Linked DNA regions of Geotalea uraniireducens. The main gene of each other region encodes a partner of the protein of the gene in region 3 in a complex. Links are inferred from orthologs where the notes say so. Each region holds a gene or a part of one and is shown on either strand. Other genes may lie near its edges.

Region 1 (3,364 bases), 590 kb from region 3 along the record:
ACCTTGTTCGCCGTATAGACGGCGGCTACCGCCGCCGGCACCTCGGAAACGATCAAGGCGAAATCGAGCCGACCCGGCTTTTTTATTGCCGCCTCCACGGCGGCGAATTTAAACCCTTTGATGTTCATGACGACCTCAACCTTCCGTTCGCACTCTAACATGGCTGGATCCCACGTGGGCGAAGAGCGAGCGGCGGAGCATACTCCCGTATGCGGGCAGCCCCGCGACGAGGGCAACAACGCGGATGGGTATTTCCCCGCGTCAGCCTATTTGCCGCAGCACTTCTTGTACTTTTTCCCGCTGCCGCACGGGCACGGATCATTCCGTCCCGCCGTCTTCTTGCTCTTGGCCGGCTGCGCGGCAGCCTCTTCACTGGCCAGGTTGAAGACCAGCCGCTGCTGCTTCTGTTGGCGCTTCAGCTCTTCCTCTTCGATCCGATCCATATCCTGATCCTGGGCGATCTGCACCCAGAAGATCTTCTGGACCGTTTCCTCGGCGATCCGCGCCATCAGCCCCATGAACAAATCGAAGGCCTCTTTCTTGTACTGCTGCTTCGGATCCTGCTGGCCGTAGCCGCGCAGGCCAATCCCCTCCTTCAGGTGATCGATGGAAAGGAGGTGGTCTTTCCACTGGGTATCGATAGTCTGCAGCATCATCACCTTGATCAGGTGATCCATCAATTCTTCACCAAACTCCGCCAGTTTGGCCTCGAACATCTGATGGACATTCTCCTTCAAGAGCGTCCGGAAGCTTTCCGGACTGAGCCGGTCGAGGGTCTGGGCCGGTACGTCAAGCTGGATGGCAAAAAGCTTGTACACCGCCTCGCCAATCCCTTGCCAGTCCCATTCGGCGGCCGGCACTTTTTCGATGGCGTACGCTACAGCCAGGTCCTCGATGGCATCGTCCAGCATCTGCAGGAAATTGCCCCGAATATCCTCGCCGGCGAGGATTTCGCGGCGCTGGGTGTAGATCACCTCGCGCTGCTTGTTCATCACGTCGTCGTACTCGATCAGATGCTTGCGGATATCGAAGTTGTGGGCCTCGACCTTTTTCTGGGCATTCTCGATCGCCTTGGTGATCATGCCGTGAGTGATCGCCTCCCCCTCCTCGATCTTGAGCAGATCCATAATCTTGGCGACCCGGTCCGAACCGAAAATCCGCAGCAGGTCATCCTGGAGCGACAGGTAGAAACGGGAAGAGCCGGGGTCGCCCTGCCGGCCGGACCGGCCACGGAGCTGGTTGTCGATCCGCCGCGATTCGTGGCGTTCAGTGCCGAGGATGTGCAAGCCGCCGAGAGCAACAACTTCGTCATGTTCGGTGGCGCACTCTTCGCGATACTTGGCCAGCACCCGCTCGTACTCTTCCTCCGCCACCTCCGCATCCGGATTGGCACGGCGCCACTGCTTGGCCAGCCCCTCCGGGTTGCCGCCGAGCAGAATATCGGTACCGCGGCCGGCCATGTTGGTGGCGATGGTCACCATCCCCTTCCGGCCCGCCTGGGCGACGATCTCTGCTTCACGCTCGTGCTGCTTGGCGTTCAGGACGTTATGGGGCACCCCCTGCCGCTTGAGCAGCTCCGCCAGGACTTCGGACTTCTCGATGGAGATGGTGCCAACCAGCACTGGTTGGCCCTTGGTATGGCAATCCTTGATCTCTTCGATCACCGCCTTGAACTTCTCCTGCTCCGTCTTGTAGATGACATCGGGGAAGTCGGGACGGAGCAACGGCCGGTTGGTCGGAATGACCACCACGTCGAGCTTGTAGATCTTGTCGAACTCTTCCGCTTCGGTGTCGGCAGTACCGGTCATCCCGGACAGTTTTTCATACATCCGGAAGTAGTTCTGGAAGGTGATGGTGGCCAGGGTCTGGTTCTCGTTCTCGATATCAACCCCTTCCTTAGCCTCGATCGCCTGGTGCAGGCCGTCCGACCAGCGGCGGCCCGGCATGAGGCGGCCGGTAAACTCGTCGACGATCAGCACTTCCCCTTCCTTCACCACGTAGTCGACATCCCGCTTGAACAGCGCATGGGCCCGCAACGCCTGATTGACGTGATGAAGGGTATCCATGTTGACCGGGTCGTAGAGGTTGTCGAGCTTGAGCAGCTTCTCGACCTTCAAGACCCCTTCTTCAGTGAGGGTCGCCGTCCGCGCCTTCTCGTCGACCGTATAGTCACCAGTATAGACCTTGCGCTTCCCGGAGAGGGTATTGGCCTCCTCCTCCTTCATTTCCCCCTTCACAAGATGCGGGATGACCCGGTCGATCACGTAGTACTTGTCGGTGGAATCCTCAGTCGGCCCGGAAATGATCAGCGGCGTCCGCGCCTCGTCGATCAGGATCGAGTCGACCTCGTCGACGATGGCGTAATTGAAGTCCCGCTGGACATAGTCGTCGAGGGAGAACTTCATGTTGTCGCGCAGGTAGTCGAAGCCGAACTCGTTATTGGTGCCGTAGGTGATGTCGGCGTTATAGGCCTCCCGCCGCTCCTCGTCGTCGAGACCGTGAACGATTACGCCGACGGTCAGGCCGAGGAAGTTGTAAATCCGCCCCATCCACTCGGAGTCGCGCTTGGCGAGATAGTCGTTGACCGTAACGACGTGGACCCCTTTGCCGGTCAGGGCATTCAGGTAGGCCGGCAGGGTCGCCACCAGCGTTTTCCCTTCGCCGGTCTTCATCTCGGCGATTTTCCCCTGATGGAGCACCATCCCGCCGATCAACTGGACGTCGAAGTGGCGCATGTTGTGCACCCGCTTCCCCGCCTCGCGGCAGACGGCAAACGCTTCGGGGAGGAGTGAATCGAGACTCTCGCCTTTCTGGTAGCGTTCCTTGAACTCGACAGTCTTATTCTGCAACTGATCGTCGGACAGTTGGGCGATCTGCTGCTCCAGGCCGTTGATCTTCTGCACGATCGGCCAGAGGCGTTTCAGCTCGCGCTCGTTCTTGCTCCCGACGATCTTCTTGATAATGTTCCCAATCATTAAAACATTCTCCTGACTCGGGGTGGATTGGCACAAAGCAACAGGTGAGACTACCATAACAGGCTAAATTGCTCAACAGAATTACGCCCCGCACGGCGCCGGACAACGCAACGATTCAGTGACGCAATTGCCCGGTAAAAAAGCGATTCATGCTCCGGTTGGTTAGAAGCGCCGGTTGTCGAACATCCGGCGGGTCTTCCGTTCCGACCGGGGAAGTTCCCCGTAAGGGAGGACTTCAACCTCGCAGGTGACCATCAGGTTCCGCTTGATGGCCAACACAATGCTCTTTCCCAGCTGTTCGTCGCGGGAAGGCGAGACATCCTCGCCCCGCTCGACCCGCACCGTCATATGGTCGCGACCGTCGCTGCGATGGTCGAGCACCACCTGGA
Region 2 (3,024 bases), 1.1 Mb from region 3 along the record:
CTTGCGCTGATCCCAGGGCTTGAATTCCGGGAGTTATCGGAAGCCGATGCCTGTTGCGGTAGCGCGGGAACATACAATATCACCAGGCCGGCAATGGCTGACCGGGTGCTCCAGCGAAAACTCGACAACATCAAGGCCACCAGTGCGGCAGTACTTGTCACGTCAAATCCCGGCTGCCTGCTCCAATTGCGCAAAGGCTTAGCCGATGACAACGTACCATTGCGCGTCAGCCATCTTACCGAATTACTATATGAAAGTCTTCGCCGGGGGTTACCATAACAGCCGGTGGATTATTCATATTGCCTTCACGAGACAGATAGTGTATTCATAGCCCTCACATGATTAACTTCTCATCTGGACCGGGTATGAATTTCAAACCAATCAAGCCAAAAAAAATCTCATCACAGATTGCCGACCAGATTCGCTCCTCGATCCTGGCCGGCGAATTCGCCCCAGGCCAAAAGCTTCCCCCCGAGCGAGAGCTGGCCGAACTGTTCGGCGTGTCACGTCCGTCGGTGCGGGAAGCACTCAACATGCTGGCGGCAGCCGGCTTCGTAGAGTCGTATCAGGGGGGAGGGACCATCGTCAAGTCGCTCGTCGAGTCCTCGTCGGGCACGCCTCTTTCTGAGCTTATCCGGGTGGAGCGCGAACGAGCTCTCGACGTTATCGAGGTCAGGAAAGGAATGGAGGCATGGACTGCCTTCTATGCCGCGCAACGGGCACTCCCCGAGGATATCCGTAAGCTTGCGGCGATTGTCGACGGGATGGCCCAAAACCTCACGGGTCTGAAATCTTCTGAAGACCTGGATGCCAACTTCCACATCGTCGTCGCCCGCGCCACCCACAACGTTGTCTGGTTCCATCTGATGCAAACGATCTTCGATGCAATGAAGGAGTTTCAAAGGGGGGTATGGCGAGCTGTCTACCTGACCGACGAGGACCATCGCACGCTCTATGGTCACCACAAGGCTATCTTCGAAGCGATTCGGGATCGTGACCCCGCTGCCTCCCGTGAAGCGATGCTGACCCACCTCACGTTTGCCGAAGCCAAAAGCAATACGTACGTCAACCAAGCCCGGCAAAGCGCCTAGCTGCTCAATCAAGCAACTCCGGCAAGACAGCCGACCATCCCAAGACTGACACATACATACTTACCTATTTATACGCCACTCATTGTTTTCCTCACCAACAAAGCAAAAAAGCCCTTTCCGGAAGGAAAGGGCTTTTTAAATTATTTGGTGCCGAAGGCGAGACTCGAACTCGCACGAGCTATTGCCCGCCACCCCCTCAAGATGGTGTGTCTACCAATTCCACCACTTCGGCAAGGAAGAACTTTCTATCATTTTGCCCCGCCAATGTCAATACTTTTATTTGGCAGGAGCGGCAGGAGCGGGTGCTCCCTGTACAGGGGTCGACTGAACGGGCGGGGCCATCGGACGGGGCTGGGTCGGTTGAGCCGGCGCAGCCGGTTTGGCGGGTACTTTCGAGGACATGATCGAGGAGGTCCCCGGTTGTCCGGAGAGATAAGCCAGGACAAGAGAGGTCAGCATAAAGATAGTTGCCGCCCCCGTCGTTAGCTTACTGAGAAACGTGGTCCCACCAGTGGCACCAAATACCGACTGGCTGCCGCCAGCACCGAAGGACGCTCCCATTTCCGCCCCCTTGCCCGACTGCAGCAGCACGATGGCAATCAAGGCAACGGAAACGATGATATGAAGGATGGTAAGCAAGATAGTCATAATCGGTTAACTCCACACTATTAATAACTTGTGAAAGCTATCACATCACCCCTAAAAAGCCAAGGGCAAAATTAGATGTCATAATTGGCAATGGCAGCAAAAGAATCCGCCTGCAGACTGGCACCACCGACCAAAGCCCCGTCGATGTCTTTCTGAGCCATCAGTCCTTTGATGTTTTCCGGCTTGACACTCCCGCCATAAAGGATACGCACCATATCGGCTGGACCGTTGCCGAAAAGCCCGGCAATTTCCGAGCGAATGAATGCATGGGCCTCCTGGGCCTGCTCGTTGCTGGCCGTCTTGCCGGTCCCGATCGCCCAGACCGGTTCATACGCAATGATGATTTTCTCAAGCTCGGTCGTCGTCAAGCCGGCAGTCCCACCGCTAAGCTGGGTCCGCAAAACCTCGAAGGTCCGGCCGGCTTCACGTTCGGCGAGCGTCTCCCCGATACAGAAGAGAACCACCAGACCAGCGGCAACGGCTGCCTTGATTTTGCAGTTTACCGCCTGGTCCGTTTCGCCGAAATACTGCCGACGTTCGGAATGTCCCACGATCACGTGACTGCAGCCGACATCGACCAGCATGCCGGGCGAAACTTCACCGGTAAAGGCGCCTTCTTCCTGCCAGTAACAATCCTGCGCCGCAAGATGGATAGCCGATCCCGAGAGTGCCTGCTTTGCCGCACTGAGTACAGTGAAAACGGGCGCGATAATGATATCGACTTGCCGATTATTCTTCACAAGCGGGACCAGCTTGTTGACGAGGTCCGCTGTCTCTGCGGTCTTCTTGAAGAGCTTCCAATTCCCAGCAATAACAGGCTTTCTCATGAATCCTCCCGATAAAAGGATAAATCGGTCGGACGGTCGGCCCCCTTCGCGGAGCCGACCGCCTTATCAATGGCCGTTTTCCTCAAGAACCTTGATGCCCGGCAACTTCTTCCCTTCAAGAAGCTCCAGGAATGCGCCACCGCCGGTGGAGATATAGCTGATTTTCGCATACTCCCCGGCACGGTGGACTGCGACATCCGTATCACCACCGCCGACAATGGTCAGGGCATAGGAGTTTGCCACAGCCGCCACCATGGCGAACGTGCCGCGGGAAAAGGCGTCCATTTCGAAAACCCCCATCGGGCCGTTCCAGATGATGGTCTTGGCATTCTGCAGCGCTTCAGTAAAGAGAGTTACCGTAGCCGGACCGATATCCAACGCCATCCACTCATCAGGGATTTCCTGAATTGTCGTGACTTTGGTTTCCGCCTCCGGGTTGAAGCGGTCGGCAGCAACAC
Region 3 (3,082 bases):
GCAGGGAAAGTACTTGTTAAACCTGCTTCTGCTGGTACGGGAGTCATTGCCGGTGGTGCAGCACGCGCCGTGTTTGAGTCTGCTGGGTTGCATAATGTTTTGTCGAAATGTCTGGGGTCGAACAATCCTCATAACGTGGTGAAGGCTGCATTTGCTGGTTTGGCTCAGCTGCGCAGTCCGGAAGAGGTTATGGCAAGACGTGGTGTTACTGAATAGGTGGAGGGATTCATGTCGAATGAACTGAGCATAACACTGGTGAAAAGTCATATTGGGCTTCCTGCCAAGCAACGTGCCGTGTTGCTGGGGATGGGTCTTGATAAACGGAATAAAACTGTGACATTGCAGGACACCCCTGAAATAAGGGGTATGATCAGCAAAGTGTCGCACATGGTTAAGGTAAACGAGTAATTTTCTTTGAGGTGAATGATGGAATTGAATGAACTTAAACCTGCAATTGGCGCAGTTAAAAATAGGAAGCGGATCGGCCGTGGCCCCGGTTCTGGGCATGGTAAGACTGCGACTAAAGGTCATAAAGGTCAGAAAGCGCGCAGCGGTGGCAGCGTAAAGGCTGGTTTTGAAGGTGGCCAGATGCCGATGCAGCGCCGGTTGCCGAAACGTGGCTTTACACCACTGACTCGGCGCGAGTATGCCGTTGTTAATGTCGGCCTGCTGGATGCTTTTGAAGCCGGAAGTATGGTTGACGTTGCCGCGCTTCAGTCTGCTGGCTTGATAGGGTCAGTCAAGGACGGCGTCAAGGTTCTTGCGGACGGTGAGCTGACAAAGCCCTTAAAGGTTATTGCGCACAAGTTTAGTGTGAAGGCAAAAGAAAAAATCGAAGCGGCTGGTGGTTCGGTCGAGGAGCTCGAGCTTTGATCGAGACGTTTCAGAATATCTTCAGAATCCCTGAGTTGAAGAAGCGGGTTACTTACTCTTTAATGATGTTGGCGGTGTATCGTATTGGATGCCATATACCGACTCCAGGCATTGACAGCAAGGCACTTGCACATTTCTTTGCCCAAGCCCGTGGTACTCTCCTCGGGCTTTTCGACATGTTTTCGGGTGGTGCGTTAGAGAAGTTGACTGTCTTTGCGCTTGGGATCATGCCCTATATCTCATCGTCGATTATATTCCAGCTTTTGACCGTGGTAGTACCTTCAATTGAGAAGTTGTCTAAAGAAGGAGAATCAGGTCGGAAGAAAATTATCCAATATACACGCTATGGGACTATTGTGCTTAGCGTGGTTCAGGCGTTGGGTATCAGCATCGGCTTGGAAAGTATGCGCGGCCCTGCAGGTGAGTTAGTAGTTCCCAATCCTGGCTGGGGGTTCAGGTTGATGACGGTAATCACCTTGACCGCGGGGACGGCCTTTATCATGTGGTTGGGTGAGCAAATGTCCGAGAAGGGTGTCGGCAATGGAATCTCGCTGATCATTTTTGCCGGTATTGTGGCACGAATTCCCACCGCGCTAATCAATACGGTACGTTTGCTGAAAACAGGCCAGATGTCGCTTTTTATTATCCTGTTTATTCTTGTGTTAATGTTTATTGTTGTTGCTGCAATTGTATATGTTGAGCGTGGCCAGCGTCGATTGCCGATCCATTATGCCAAGCGCGTCGTAGGGCTAAAAACCTATGGTGGACAGACGTCGCACTTACCGTTGAAAGTAAATATGGCGGGGGTTATTCCACCAATTTTTGCATCTTCAATCATCATGTTCCCGGCAACCGTTGCCAATTTTATAAATGTTCCTTGGGTTCAGCGGGCAGCGAAAAGTCTGACCCCCGGCAACTGGATTTACAACTTTTTTTATGTTGCCTTTATAATCTTTTTTTGCTACTTCTATACGGCTGTTTCTTTTAATCCAGTCGATGTCGCCGAAAACGTGAAGAAGCATGGTGGATATATCCCTGGAATTAGGCCTGGTAAAGAGACTTCGGAGTACCTGGATAAGGTGCTGACGAAGCTTACATTTGCCGGGGCGATATATATTTCGGTCGTTTGTGTTCTTCCCTCAGTTTTGATTGGCAAGTTCAATTTGCCGTTTTACTTCGGCGGAACAGCTTTGTTGATTGCAGTTGGCGTCGGGATGGATACTGCTGCGCAGGTGGAGTCGCATTTGATAACCCGCAGCTATGATGGTTTTATGAAGGGTGTGCGCGTGCGTGGACGCCGATAATTGTTATTGGGATAATATGATGAATCTGGTTTTTTTAGGTCCGCCAGGGGCTGGGAAGGGTACTCAGGCAGCCCTTTTGACTAAGCAGTATGGGGTGCCGCAGATATCCACTGGAGAGATGCTTCGGTCTGCCGTACAGCAGCAGACGCCAATGGGGCTGGAAGCTAAGCGGCATATGGATAGCGGAGCGCTTGTTCCTGACGAAGTGGTCGTGGGGATAGTTGAAGAGCGCCTTGCTGCTGCTGATTGTGTAAATGGTTTCATTCTTGATGGGTTTCCCCGTACTGTTGCCCAGGCTGATGCCTTGTCGGTGATGTTGCGCAAATCGGGAAAAGAAATAGAACATGTGATTCTGTTTGATGTGGATACCTCAGTGTTGCTTGAACGAATTGTCGGGCGACGCATGTGCCGCAAATGCGGCCGGGGTTATCATGTGTGCTTTGATCCGCCGCTTGAAGCTGGTAAATGTGACGAGTGTGGTGGTGAGTTGTATCAGCGTGAAGATGACCAAGAGTCGACGATGCGGAAGCGTCTTGAGGTTTATGAGGCGCAGACCGCACCTCTTAAGGCGTATTACTCAACCGGGGGGCTTCTTCGGTCTGTCGATGCATTGGGAGCAATACAGGACGTCTATGGTGAGATTCAAAAGATTGTCGGGCGAGATTGAGGGTGATAATACTCAAGTCTTTCCGTGAGATTGAGTTGATGCGCTCCGCCGGCAGGATTGTGGCGGAAATTCTAGAGATTGTGCGCAGTGCCATAAAGCCGGGTGTTACAACTCGGATGCTTGATGCCCTAGCTGAAAATGAAGCCATAAAACGGAAGTCGCTCCCTGCATTTAAGGGGTACAGTGGATATCCGTACTCACTTTGTTGTTCGTTGAATCAGCAGGTGGTACACGGTAT

Evidence for each region.
Region 1: the proteins of secY (region 3) and secA are in contact, whole or in part, in a crystal structure (PDB 3DIN), measured with the Thermotoga maritima proteins. The link is inferred for Geotalea uraniireducens from one-to-one orthologs. Residues at the interface, in WP_004081795.1 of Thermotoga maritima: Glu108, Gly109, Glu110, Glu111, Ala236, Glu237, Arg238, Arg239, Ile240, Thr241, Ile242, Gln243, Tyr244, Ala245, Arg246, Arg247, Val248, Thr249, Gly250, Arg251, Arg252, Val253, Tyr254, Gly256, Ala257, Ser258, Thr259, Tyr260, Leu261, Pro262; in WP_004082002.1 of Thermotoga maritima: Glu261, Ala262, Arg263, Lys300, Ala301, Arg302, Thr303, Ile304, Ile305, Leu323, Tyr324, Asp325, Pro326, Val329, Ser330, Tyr333, Ile336, Lys340, Phe345, Val349, Glu363, Phe364, Tyr374, Ser375, Gly376, Gly377, Glu393, Ile395, Thr482, Ser483.
Region 2: secY (region 3) and secG share a complex: the UniProt entries of both Escherichia coli proteins name them as parts of the sec protein translocase complex. The link is inferred for Geotalea uraniireducens from one-to-one orthologs.

The regions. Positions count from the first base shown.
Region 1 is NZ_AP027151.1:2,848,446-2,851,809, forward strand. The notes cover bases 67-3,277. They hold secA (preprotein translocase subunit SecA), read right to left. Parts: upstream 2,976-3,277; coding sequence 267-2,975; downstream 67-266. Other genes in these bases: argJ (bifunctional glutamate N-acetyltransferase/amino-acid acetyltransferase ArgJ), read right to left, coding at 67-128; QMN23_RS13365 (phenylacetate--CoA ligase), read right to left, coding at 3,138-3,277. In the rest of the region: more of argJ, read right to left, coding at 1-66; more of QMN23_RS13365, read right to left, coding at 3,278-3,364. UniProt on the Escherichia coli protein: Required for protein export, interacts with the SecYEG preprotein conducting channel.
Region 2 is NZ_AP027151.1:2,320,158-2,323,181, forward strand. The notes cover bases 54-2,924. They hold secG (preprotein translocase subunit SecG), read right to left. Parts: upstream 1,740-2,924; coding sequence 1,368-1,739; downstream 54-1,367. Other genes in these bases: QMN23_RS10800 ((Fe-S)-binding protein), read left to right, coding at 54-279; QMN23_RS10805 (FadR/GntR family transcriptional regulator), read left to right, coding at 366-1,091; tpiA (triose-phosphate isomerase), read right to left, coding at 1,811-2,566; pgk (phosphoglycerate kinase), read right to left, coding at 2,633-2,924. Also shown: more of QMN23_RS10800, read left to right, coding at 1-53; more of pgk, read right to left, coding at 2,925-3,024. UniProt on the Escherichia coli protein: Subunit of the protein translocation channel SecYEG. Overexpression of some hybrid proteins has been thought to jam the protein secretion apparatus resulting in cell death; while this may be true it also results in FtsH-mediated degradation of SecY.
Region 3 is NZ_AP027151.1:3,441,161-3,444,242, reverse strand. What follows is about bases 95-3,023. They hold secY (preprotein translocase subunit SecY), read left to right. Parts: upstream 95-869; coding sequence 870-2,177; downstream 2,178-3,023. Other genes in these bases: map (type I methionyl aminopeptidase), read left to right, coding at 2,847-3,023; QMN23_RS16115 (adenylate kinase), read left to right, coding at 2,197-2,844; rplO (50S ribosomal protein L15), read left to right, coding at 427-873; rpmD (50S ribosomal protein L30), read left to right, coding at 229-408; rpsE (30S ribosomal protein S5), read left to right, coding at 95-216. Also shown: more of rpsE, read left to right, coding at 1-94; more of map, read left to right, coding at 3,024-3,082. UniProt on the Escherichia coli protein: The central subunit of the protein translocation channel SecYEG. Consists of two halves formed by TMs 1-5 and 6-10.